3 regions of the Saccharopolyspora phatthalungensis genome follow, and region 1 is predicted to be linked to each of the others. Evidence: riboswitches for the same ligand, from Rfam matches in the RefSeq annotation. Region 1 holds a riboswitch; each other region holds the start of a gene.
What was found. Region 1 has a riboswitch for cobalamin ahead of BJ970_RS31355 (pyridoxal-phosphate dependent enzyme). Riboswitches for the same ligand answer to the same signal wherever they lie in the genome.

Region 1 (3,254 bases):
CTGCCCGGCTATGCCGACCACGGTCGACACCACGAACACGGCGGCCACGGATTCGCTGAGCCCGGAAACACGCTGTGCTTCCAGCGGAAGCATCAGATAGAGCTGGTTGTAGAGCGCGAAGTACGCGGACAACGCGAGCGTGAACGCCAGGAAGCGGCGGTTGTTGATCAACACGCGCCAGCTCCCTAGCACACTGTGCTGCTGCGATTGGAGATCCCGGCCGGGCAGCACGATGATCTGGGCCACCGTGAGAATCGCGAAGGCGATGCCCGCCACCCACGCGATCACCCGGAAGTCGACGGTGAGCAACGCGGCACCCAGCAGCGGCCCGACGAGAGTCCCGGCGTGCGCGAAAACGTTGAACACCGCGAACGCTTCCGCGCGTCGGTCCCCGGCCTCATGCATGAGGTAGGTGCGGACGGCCGGATTGAACAGGGCACCCGCCAGACCGGTGAGCACGGCGGCGGCGCACAAGCCCGGCAGCGAGGTGAACACGGCGAACAACCCGAAGGAGACCACCCGCAGCGCGCACCCCGTGATGATCATCGGTCGGCACCCGAGCCGGTCCGCGGCGGTTCCCCCGAGCAGGAACATCCCCTGCTGGCTCAGGTTCCGGACGCCGAGCACCAGCTCTGCCAGTAGCGGTGCGGCCCGTCCGGGAACACCGCGCACATCAGGTCGGAGTCCAGCTCCCGAGCGCACCACGCGGCGGCCAGAGCGACGGCACCGGTGCTCCATCCGCCGGTGACGAACGAGCCGGCGGCGAGCCGGCGGCACGCGTCCAAGGCTTCCGCGGGGCCGATCCAGTGCACTTCATCGAAGATGTCGTAGGCGACGTTGTCCGGATGGATGCTGCTTCCCAAACCACGCATCAGCCGGTGCGCGGCCGGCTGGCCGAAGACGGTCGAGTCGGTCGAATCGAACCCCACGATCCGGATATGCGGCCAACGCTCGCGAACCACCGGCGCGATCCCGGCACCGTGTCCACCGGTGCCGACACTGCACACCAAGACATCCAAATGCTGGAACTGGTCAGTGATTTCCCGGCCCAGGGCGAGGTATCCGGCGGGATTGTCCGGGTTGTTGTACTGGTCCGGCCAATAAGCACCGGGTAATCGAGCGAGCAGCTCGCCGACCCGATCGCGCCTGCTCCGTTGCCACCCGCCCGTGGGGTGCGGCGGGCGCTGTGCACTTTGGATGGTCAGGAAAGCGATCGAGGTCCGGACGTTGTCGAGCCGCCATGCGGCCGATCGCGTCGGGTCTTCGGCGCGTACTCGGCCGATCGTGGCGTGTAAGGCCGAATGTGGCGCCGACGACGGGCAGAGATGAGCAGCGAGCACAGGTGTCTCCACGCAGGTCGGGGTCCGCCCATCGGCGGACGGGGGTGATCAGACCTGCGCGGCCGGAATGGCGGTGCTGACGACGTCAGGGTGATGCGTCAAACGAACGTGCCTGTGGCGGCGATGCCGGACAACGGCGACGTGCGCGGCGCGGTGCTGCACCTGAGGTACCTCCTCCGGGGCTCCGCGACCCCGTACGAATCGGCACGACGACGTCAGTCTCCTGACTCATGGATCACTGCGCTCCGCTCGCCTTCCCGCCGTTTCACCGGCAGTGGCACAGGTGGCGGTAGCTCCCCATTCACAGTGGCGGGACCGTGCCGGATTCGCACCGGCTTCCTGGGCGCCGTCGAATGAACTTGTGTGGGGTGACATTTGCAGTCCCGGCGACGCCCGTCAAGACACGTGCCCGAGATCACTCTCGTTCCTGCGCGCTGGCGCAACTCGGTCCACGGGGGATTCGTGGCGCGGTGCCGGGCGACTAACCCGTCATCGTCCTATCGGTGCAATGGATTCGTCGGTGCGGAGGCAGCCTCGATATGTGCGAGGCGTTTCTACGCGGTTTCGCGCTCGGCCAGGACCCGGCGCGCGATTCCGAGCACCGGCTGGCACCCGGGCAGCGTCCGTGGGGTCGACGTCGGTGCTACCACCCAATGCGGTGTGACCGGGCTCGGCCACCGCGACGGCAGGATTAGCTTGGTGCCTCGCGCAATCGCGCTGACCTTCGCGGTGCGGAGATCGGCGGGCACGTCGTGCGTCGCCATCCGGCACGGCCTGGTCAGGAAGGTCCACGTGCGCTGGTTCGGGCTGCGCAGGATCGGGCCGGACATCAGGCTGATGGCGAGCCCGGCGGCCACCCGGGTGCCGAGTTCGGCAGGCATCGTGATGGCATCCAACGCATCGCCGGTCACGGCGATGATCCGTCCCGTCGCGGCATCGATGTCCAGCGAGCACCCCAGGAGTTCGGCGTAGCGCGCGGCATCCTGCGCGAGCTCGCTCGGCTGATCGCCAGCGGTTCCCGGGTCAATCGGTTTCGACTGTGCGAACCATGATGTTGTCGCGGTCATCGTCATCATCTCCGGAATGGAACTGCGCGGCGGGCCGGCTGCGGCCCGCTGTGTTGTTGTCGGGATTCGGGGCGGGCTGCACGCGTCGTCGCTGCGGGGGGTTCCTGACGTCCTCGCTGTGACGGCTGCCACCACGATGACCGATGTCCGGGGTGTGCGGCGCGTTGTGCGGTGTTCGTGGCCCGCTTTTCTACGCGGAATTGCCTGAATGGACACGAAGACTTTGGTTTGGATCGGTTGCACGCGAGAGGCGATGGCGAACAACGTGGTCAGCGCGTCAACGGCACAAGTCCATTGAGGCATGCGCGGAGGGCGGTTTCGCGGGGCGCCGAAACACGGCCAGTGGCCGGTGTTGTGCGAAGCGTAATACCGGTGCGCGGCCCTTGGCGGGTTTCCCGCCGTGGGCCACGCACCGGCCTGGGTGCGGAGTGTTTAGATGTACTTGCGAACCAGGCGCCCGGCACCTGGGGTGCTTCAGGACTGCGCGGGTTGGCTCCGGCGCTCGCCGCGCGACTCGTCGTCGGAGGTTTCCACGTCTTGTCCGACGGGGTCCCAGCGGATGGAACCCAGCGTGATGAGGCCCGCGATGGGCACGAGGGTCAGCAGCAGCATGGTGGTGGACAGCCCGAACGAGGCGAGGATCAACGGGAAAGAGTAGAAACCGATGATCGTGCCGACCCGGGAGACACCTTCGGCCCAGCCCATTCCGGCTCCGCGGATTTCGGTGGGGTAGGACAGCGCCGCCATCGTCTTGCCCTGCGCGCCCGGGCCGAAGGAGTGCCCGAAGATCAGCAGGCCAACGAGCAGCGCCGACACATACGCCCAGGAGGTTTTGCCCAGTACTCCA
Region 2 (3,254 bases), on a different contig from region 1:
GGCCAGCCCCGGGACGCGCTCGTCGGACAACGTGCAGATCACGGCGTTGTCGGTGGGCAGGCGGCGTCGGGTCACGCCGGCGGCGACCATCGCGGCGTCGCACAGCACCGGCGCTCCGTCGCGGAGCGCGGCTCGCGCGTTGATCACCACGTCCCGCGAGTACGCGAGATCATCGACCAGGTCGACCATGCCGCAGGCGTGGATCATGCGTACCGCTACGCCGGCCACCTCCGGCGGCAGGCCGGCCAGGTCGGTTTCCGCACGGATCGTGGCGAAGGAGCGGCGATAGATCTCCGCTCCTTCCCGGATGTATTCGGGCACCCCGCGGTAGCGGGACGGCCCGTTGTTCTCGTTCACACATTCCTCCGTGCCGCGTCGAGCGCGGCGGACACCTGGTCGGCATCGGCTTCCGACATCCATGCCTCATCGTCGAGACCGACCTCATAGCCGGCATCGGTGGCGAGTACTTCCACAACGCGCCCCTGCGGTCGGCCGCAGCGCCGCTCGCAACCCGACCAATGCACCGGCAGCGCACCGCCGGACGGGGCTCGCAGCGTGCGCCGGGCGTCCTCGCGGACATCGGCCCGTGCTTTCGCGCACCCGGGACGACCAGTGCACGCGGTCACCCCGACACCGTCCGAGAACGGATCTACGAGCAGCCCTCGCGCGCCCAGGTCCGACATCCACCGACCGGCTTCGTCCGGCCGCAAACCGGGCAGGACGACGGTCCGCCAAGGCGTCAGGCGAAGTTCGCCCGCGGTGTCGGACGCTGCGCCGATGATATCCATCTGGTCTCGCGACAGGCGGCCCAGTGGTGCCCCGGCCACCACCGCGACCGTCCCGTCGAGGCGGCGCGTCTGGCCGACCTGCGCATGCGTGGCCAACTGCGCCGACGGCACCGGGAGCGGCTGCGCCGGGACGACGCCCAATGTCGCGGCCAGCCGATCGGTGACCCGTCGCACTCCGTCGTCGAGCTCGGCCAGCCGCCACGCCGAGCAACCCTGCGCGGTCTTTTCCGCCAGGAACGCCTCCGCCGCGGCGATCGCGACTGCGGCCGCCCGGCTCGGGGTCGATCGCACCCCGGAATCCACGCCCGCGAGCACCAGCGCCACGCTGTCGGTGCGCAAGGCGAGCAGTCCGACATCGGCACCGAGCGAGATCACGTCTGCCCGGCCGTCATCGACGGCGAAAAGAAAACGTCCGGGTAGCACGGCCAGTGACGGTGTCTCACACAGCGCTGTATCGAGTTTTCCCGCCACCGCTCGCACGTCCATCAGCTCGCCGCCGTCCGCAGACGGAGAGCCGATGATGTTGCGGACCCGCTCGTGCGTTGCCGACGGCAACAGCCCGGCGGCCCGAAGCCGCGCGGCGAGCTCCCGCTCCGCTCCCGCCGGTAGGCCGCGCACCTGCACATTCGCCCGCGAGGTGAGCTCCACACCGCCGTCGCCGAGGGCCGCGACCTCCGCCAGCGCCCGCACCTGGCTCGGCGTGAGCACGCCCCCCGGAACACGGATCCGTGCCAGCCCCCCATCGGCTGCCTTGTGCACCCGCAGCGCGCCGGGACACGCATCCCGCTCCGGTCTGGCTCTGTGTGACACCCGGCCGATACTACGGGCCCCGGTAATTGCGGACGCAAACCAAGCGCGACCTGGCGCGAAGGTCTGGCGCGGTGCGACACGTATCATGCCTGGCGAACTTGACGAAAGATCACTTCGTTGCGGAGAGTGGTCGCAGCATTCAGCGGCGACAAGCGGAGGAAGCCGGTGCGAATCCGGCGCGGTCCCGCCACTGTCACCGGGGAGCGGACTCCATGAGGTCACCATCCGGACCGGATGGGAAGACGGGGCGAGCATCGATCCGGGAGCCAGGAGACTCCGGTCGCCGCGACCTACGAACCGGGGCGAGGACCCCGAGAGAGGTGCCGTCATGCGCCGCGCACGCGCGCCCAGGCCCAGCCACGCAGCTCGCCACGCCGAGGAGCGACCCGCATGATCCTACTTCTGTCCACTTCGGACACAGATCTGCTCAGCGCGAGGGCCGCCGACGCCGAGTACCGGCTCGGCAACCCGGCACGGTTGGGCGCGGACGACCTGCCCCCGCTGCTGGAGGGCGTGGACCTCGTCGTCGTCCGGCTGCTCGGTGGCCTCCGAGCCTGGGAGGAGGGCCTGGACGCACTGCTCGCGGGCCCGCGCCCGGTGGTCGTGCTCGGTGGTGAACAGGCCCCGGACGCCGAACTGATGGAATGTTCGACCGTGCCGGGCGGCGTGTGCGCCGAAGCGCACCGTTACCTCGCCCACGGCGGCCCGGACAACTTGGCGGAGCTGCACCACTTCCTGTCCGACACGATTCTGCTCACCGGACACGGCTTCGAGCCGCCGGTAGAGACCCCGACCTGGGGCGCACTGGAACGGACGCCCCGGCGCAACGAAGGGCCGACCGTTGCGGTGCTCTACTACCGCGCGCACCACATGGCTGGCAACACCGCGTTCGCGCACGCGCTGTGCGAGGCGATCGAGGACGCCGGGGGCCAAGCGCTGCCGCTGTTCTGCGCGTCCCTGCGGACACCCGACCCCCAACTGCTTGAGCAGCTGGGCCGCGCCGACGCGCTGATCGTCACCGTGCTCGCCGCGGGAGGCACCAAGCCCGCCACCGCTTCGGCCGGCGGTGACGACGAGGCGTGGGACGTCGGCGCGCTCGCCGAACTCGACATCCCGATCCTGCAGGGGCTGTGCCTGACCAGCACCCGCGCCGCCTGGGAGGAAAACGACGAGGGCCTGTCGCCGCTGGACATGGCCACCCAGGTCGCGGTGCCCGAGTTCGACGGCCGGCTGATCACCGTGCCGTTCTCCTTCAAGGAAAACGACTCTCAGGGGCTGCCCGTCTACGTGGCCGACCCGGAACGGGCCGCCAGGGTCGCCGGAATCGCGGTCCGGCACGCCACGCTGCGGCACGTCCCACCGCAGGACAAGCGCCTGGCGCTGATGCTGTCGGCCTACCCGACCAAGCACTCCCGGATCGGCAACGCGGTCGGTCTGGACACCCCCGTCAGCGCGGTCCGCCTGCTGCGAGCGCTGCGGGAGCACGGCTACGACATCGGCCCAGCAGACGGCCCCGACGCACTGCCCGGCGTCGCGGCCCAGGACGGCGACGCCCTGATCCACGCGCTGATCGCCGCCGGTGGTCAGGACCGCGACTGGCTGTCCGAGGAACAGCTCAGCGGCAACCCGATCCGCATCCCCGCTACCCGCTACGCG
Region 3 (3,254 bases), on a different contig from region 1:
TGGGAGGCGTCGTCGGCGCGAACGCAGAAGATGCGGCGCTGTTCGGCCTCGGCCGCGACGGCGGCGTTCACCTCGCCACCGGTCGCGCACGCCACGGCGTACCAAGCGCCCTCCAGATCGCCGGCGGCGTAGCGGCGCCGGTGCCAGGTCAAGTCGCCGGCCTCGGCCATCGCCTCGACGGCCGGGGTTGCTTCCGGTGCGATGACATCGACCAGCGCACCGGAGTTGATCAGCCGCGGGACCCGGCGTTGCGCGACGGTGCCCGCGCCGACGACAACCACCCGCTTCCCGGCGAGGTCGAGCCCTGCGAAGTAGTGATTCTCAATGTGCGTGGTCATGTCCGTAGTCCGTGTCGGGCTTCGCCCCGGCGATCCCGCCGGGGTCTCTTGCTCAAGGGGCGCAGCAACGCGGTAGGCCACCTCGTCGTGGCTCACGATCACCGGCCTGACCGCAAGGCGCCACCCGGAACAGCAGGCGGACGCCGGTCACGCACGCTCCGCGTCGTCGCCGGGGGCGGCGAACTTCCACCAGAGTGCGGCGCCGCCCCATACTGCCATGAAGGCGGCCAGGGTCAGATATCCGAGCAGCTCAAAGTGGTCGCCGACGGACGCGACCGGCGCGACGTAGGGCACACCGAGCTCGCCGAGCAACCCGGCCAGGACGACCAGCGCGACGACCCCGGCGAGCACCACGGTCAGTGCCGTCGTCGTCACGTTGACGGCCAGCCGCCGCAAGGGCCGCGCCAGCGACCACGTGTAGGCGCGGGACATCAACATGCCGTCCACACTGTCCACTGTGCACATTCCGGCGGCGAACAGCAGCGGCAGGCTCAGCACCGCGACGGCCGAGAGCTGGTCGGCCGGGGACACCATGGCCAGCACCGTGATCTCGGTGGCCGTCTGCATGCCGAGTCCGAACAGCAGCCCGATGCCGAACAGATGCCAGGACCGGCCGACACTCCGCATCCGCCCGCGCAGCAGCCGGGCGAGCAGGCCGCGCCGCCCCAGCACGAGCTCGACCTCCGCCTCCGCGACCGCGCCGCGGCGGGCGCGGCGCAGCAGCCGCAGGGCATCGCGCAGCACCAGCGCGTTGAGCACGGCCAGCGTGGTCAGCACGGCGATCACGATGATGTCCACGACCGTGGCCACCTGCACCCCGGTGTCCTCGGCCCAGTGCTGCGCGGCGGGTCCGGCGATGAAGGCCACCGCGACCGCGAGGAACAGCACGACGCTGGCGTGGCCGAGCGCGAACCACATGCCGGTCGACACCGGGCGTCGACCGCGCTGCATCAGCAGCCGCGTCGCGTCGTCGATCACGGCGACGTGGTCGGCGTCGAATCCGTGGCGCAGGCCGAGCAGGTAAGCCGTCAGGCCCGCGGTGGCCAACCCGCCTACCGTGCCGAATGCGTCCTGTTGCAGCAGGTAGGCGCTCCAACCCGCTAAGTGGAGCGCGCCGACCGCGGCCAACACGATCGCTGCTTTCCGGCGCTCGGTGGCGCCCCAACCGGCCTGCGGCCGACTTGCTTCGGGATCCCGAATCATGGGAGCTCCGATCTCCTGGGTTTCCCGCCCGAGGGGCTCGGTGTCCGCGTGCCGCGGCGCGACACGGGGCCGACGCGCAGTGTCCTGACTCCCGGATCGACGTGGGTTCCCCGGCCTTCCAGCTGCTGGCAGCCGTGGCACCGAGTGGGGTCCACTCCCCGGTCACAGTGGCGGGACCGCCCCGGATTCGCACCGGGTTCCTGCACTGTCGGCGGCCGTATCCTTCCCTGCCCCACAACCGAAGGTCAAACCCCGTGAGCTCGATCACCGGTTCGACCCGGAAGGGTGCTAGCGGCCCTTTCGCGGTCACGGTCGCCCAGCGCATGCTTGGTCTACGGCGGCCGAGGGGACAGGAGACGATCATGAACGAGACCCACACGATCACGTTGAACCTGCAGGTCGTGGAGGCGGGTGCGAAGACCACCGCCGACGTCGGCTTCACCACTCCGGGCGGGCAGGCGCTGCACGGCCACGGCACGGCACGACGGCACCCGGACGACCCGGAGGTACCGCAGATCGGCGACGAGATCGCGATCGCCCGCGCCCTGTTCGAGCTGGCTCACAAGCTGCTCGACAGCGCGGCCAGCGACATCGGCGACCGCCTGCACCGCCGCGTGCACCTGCCCGCCTGACGCGGCGGGCGGGGGCGATTTCAGTGGAAATCGGCGCGCCGATTTCCACTGAAATCGCCGACACGGGTCACCCCAGCGCCCCCTGGATCCGCTGCCAAGCCGCCAGCACGTGGCGCCGTTCGGTCTGCGGCGAGCCGACCGCGAACCGCAGCAACGTCCGGCCGTCCACTTTGGTGTGCGTCAGGTACAGCTGCCCCGAGTCGTTCAGGGATTCCATCAGCCGATAGGTCCGGTCGTTGGCTTCGTCGATGGACAGTTCCGGAAACAGCGGCCGGAAGCAGACCAGGCCCAGCGGATGCGGCTCCAGAACCGCGAACCGCGGGTCGTCGCGGACCCAGTCGGCGAACTCCTGCGCGAGGCCGACGGTGGTACGGATGTGCGTGCGCAACCCGGCGGCGCCGTACCAGCGCAGCACCGACCACAGCTTCAACGCCCGGAACCGGCGCCCCAACGGCACCTGCCAGTCCCGGTAGTCGATCACCTCGCCGGACGCGGTCGCCGGATTGCGCAGGTATTCGGGCAGGATCGACAGCGCGTCGATCATGGGCTGCCGGTCGGCCATCCACAGCAGGCTGCAGTCGAAGTTGGTCAACAACCACTTGTGCGCGTTGGTGCAGTAGGAATCGGCGAATTCGGCGACACCGTCGTTGATCCAGCGCAGCTCCGGGCACACCGCGGCAACACCCGCGTACGCCGCGTCCACGTGCAGCCAGACCCCGCGCGCCCGGCACACCTCGCCGACCTCTCGGACCGGATCGATCGCGGTCGTCGAGGTGGTGCCGATGGTCGCGCATGCCAGCGTGGGTACCGCGCCCGCGGCGAGGTCCTCGACGATCAGGGCGTCCAGGTGCTTCGGGTCCATGCCGAGCGTGTCCGGGTCGACATCGACGACGCGGAGGTTGTCCGCCCCGACGCCGACCATCCGCGCCGCCCGCTCCAGGGATGAATGGGTGTGCGCGGAAATGTAGAGCGGATGACGGCGGGTGATGCCCTGGCTCGCGATCCCTCCGCCGCTTTCCCGCTGCAAGGCCGCTAGGCAGGCGACCAGCGCGGCGCTGGAGGCCGAATCCTGGATCACCCC

Region 2: another riboswitch for cobalamin. It lies ahead of cobN (cobaltochelatase subunit CobN); the one in region 1 lies ahead of BJ970_RS31355 (pyridoxal-phosphate dependent enzyme).
Region 3: another riboswitch for cobalamin. It lies ahead of BJ970_RS15430 (HoxN/HupN/NixA family nickel/cobalt transporter); the one in region 1 lies ahead of BJ970_RS31355 (pyridoxal-phosphate dependent enzyme).

The regions. Positions count from the first base shown of each region.
Region 1 is NZ_JACHIW010000002.1:1,107,162-1,110,415, reverse strand. Features, by position in the region: gene BJ970_RS31360 (MFS transporter) at 1-672, opposite strand, end outside; gene BJ970_RS31355 (pyridoxal-phosphate dependent enzyme) at 606-1,340, opposite strand; cobalamin riboswitch at 1,537-1,707, opposite strand; gene BJ970_RS31350 (hypothetical protein) at 1,895-2,416, opposite strand; gene BJ970_RS31345 (MFS transporter) at 2,882-3,254, opposite strand, start outside.
Region 2 is NZ_JACHIW010000001.1:3,336,678-3,339,931, reverse strand. Features, by position in the region: gene BJ970_RS15450 (precorrin-8X methylmutase) at 1-321, opposite strand, end outside; gene cobG (precorrin-3B synthase) at 354-1,598, opposite strand; cobalamin riboswitch at 1,708-1,894, shown strand; gene cobN (cobaltochelatase subunit CobN) at 1,989-3,254, shown strand, end outside.
Region 3 is NZ_JACHIW010000001.1:3,330,088-3,333,341, reverse strand. Features, by position in the region: gene cobA (uroporphyrinogen-III C-methyltransferase) at 1-338, opposite strand, end outside; gene BJ970_RS15430 (HoxN/HupN/NixA family nickel/cobalt transporter) at 486-1,541, opposite strand; cobalamin riboswitch at 1,619-1,744, opposite strand; gene BJ970_RS15425 (DUF1876 domain-containing protein) at 1,904-2,173, shown strand; gene BJ970_RS15420 (pyridoxal-dependent decarboxylase) at 2,241-3,254, opposite strand, start outside.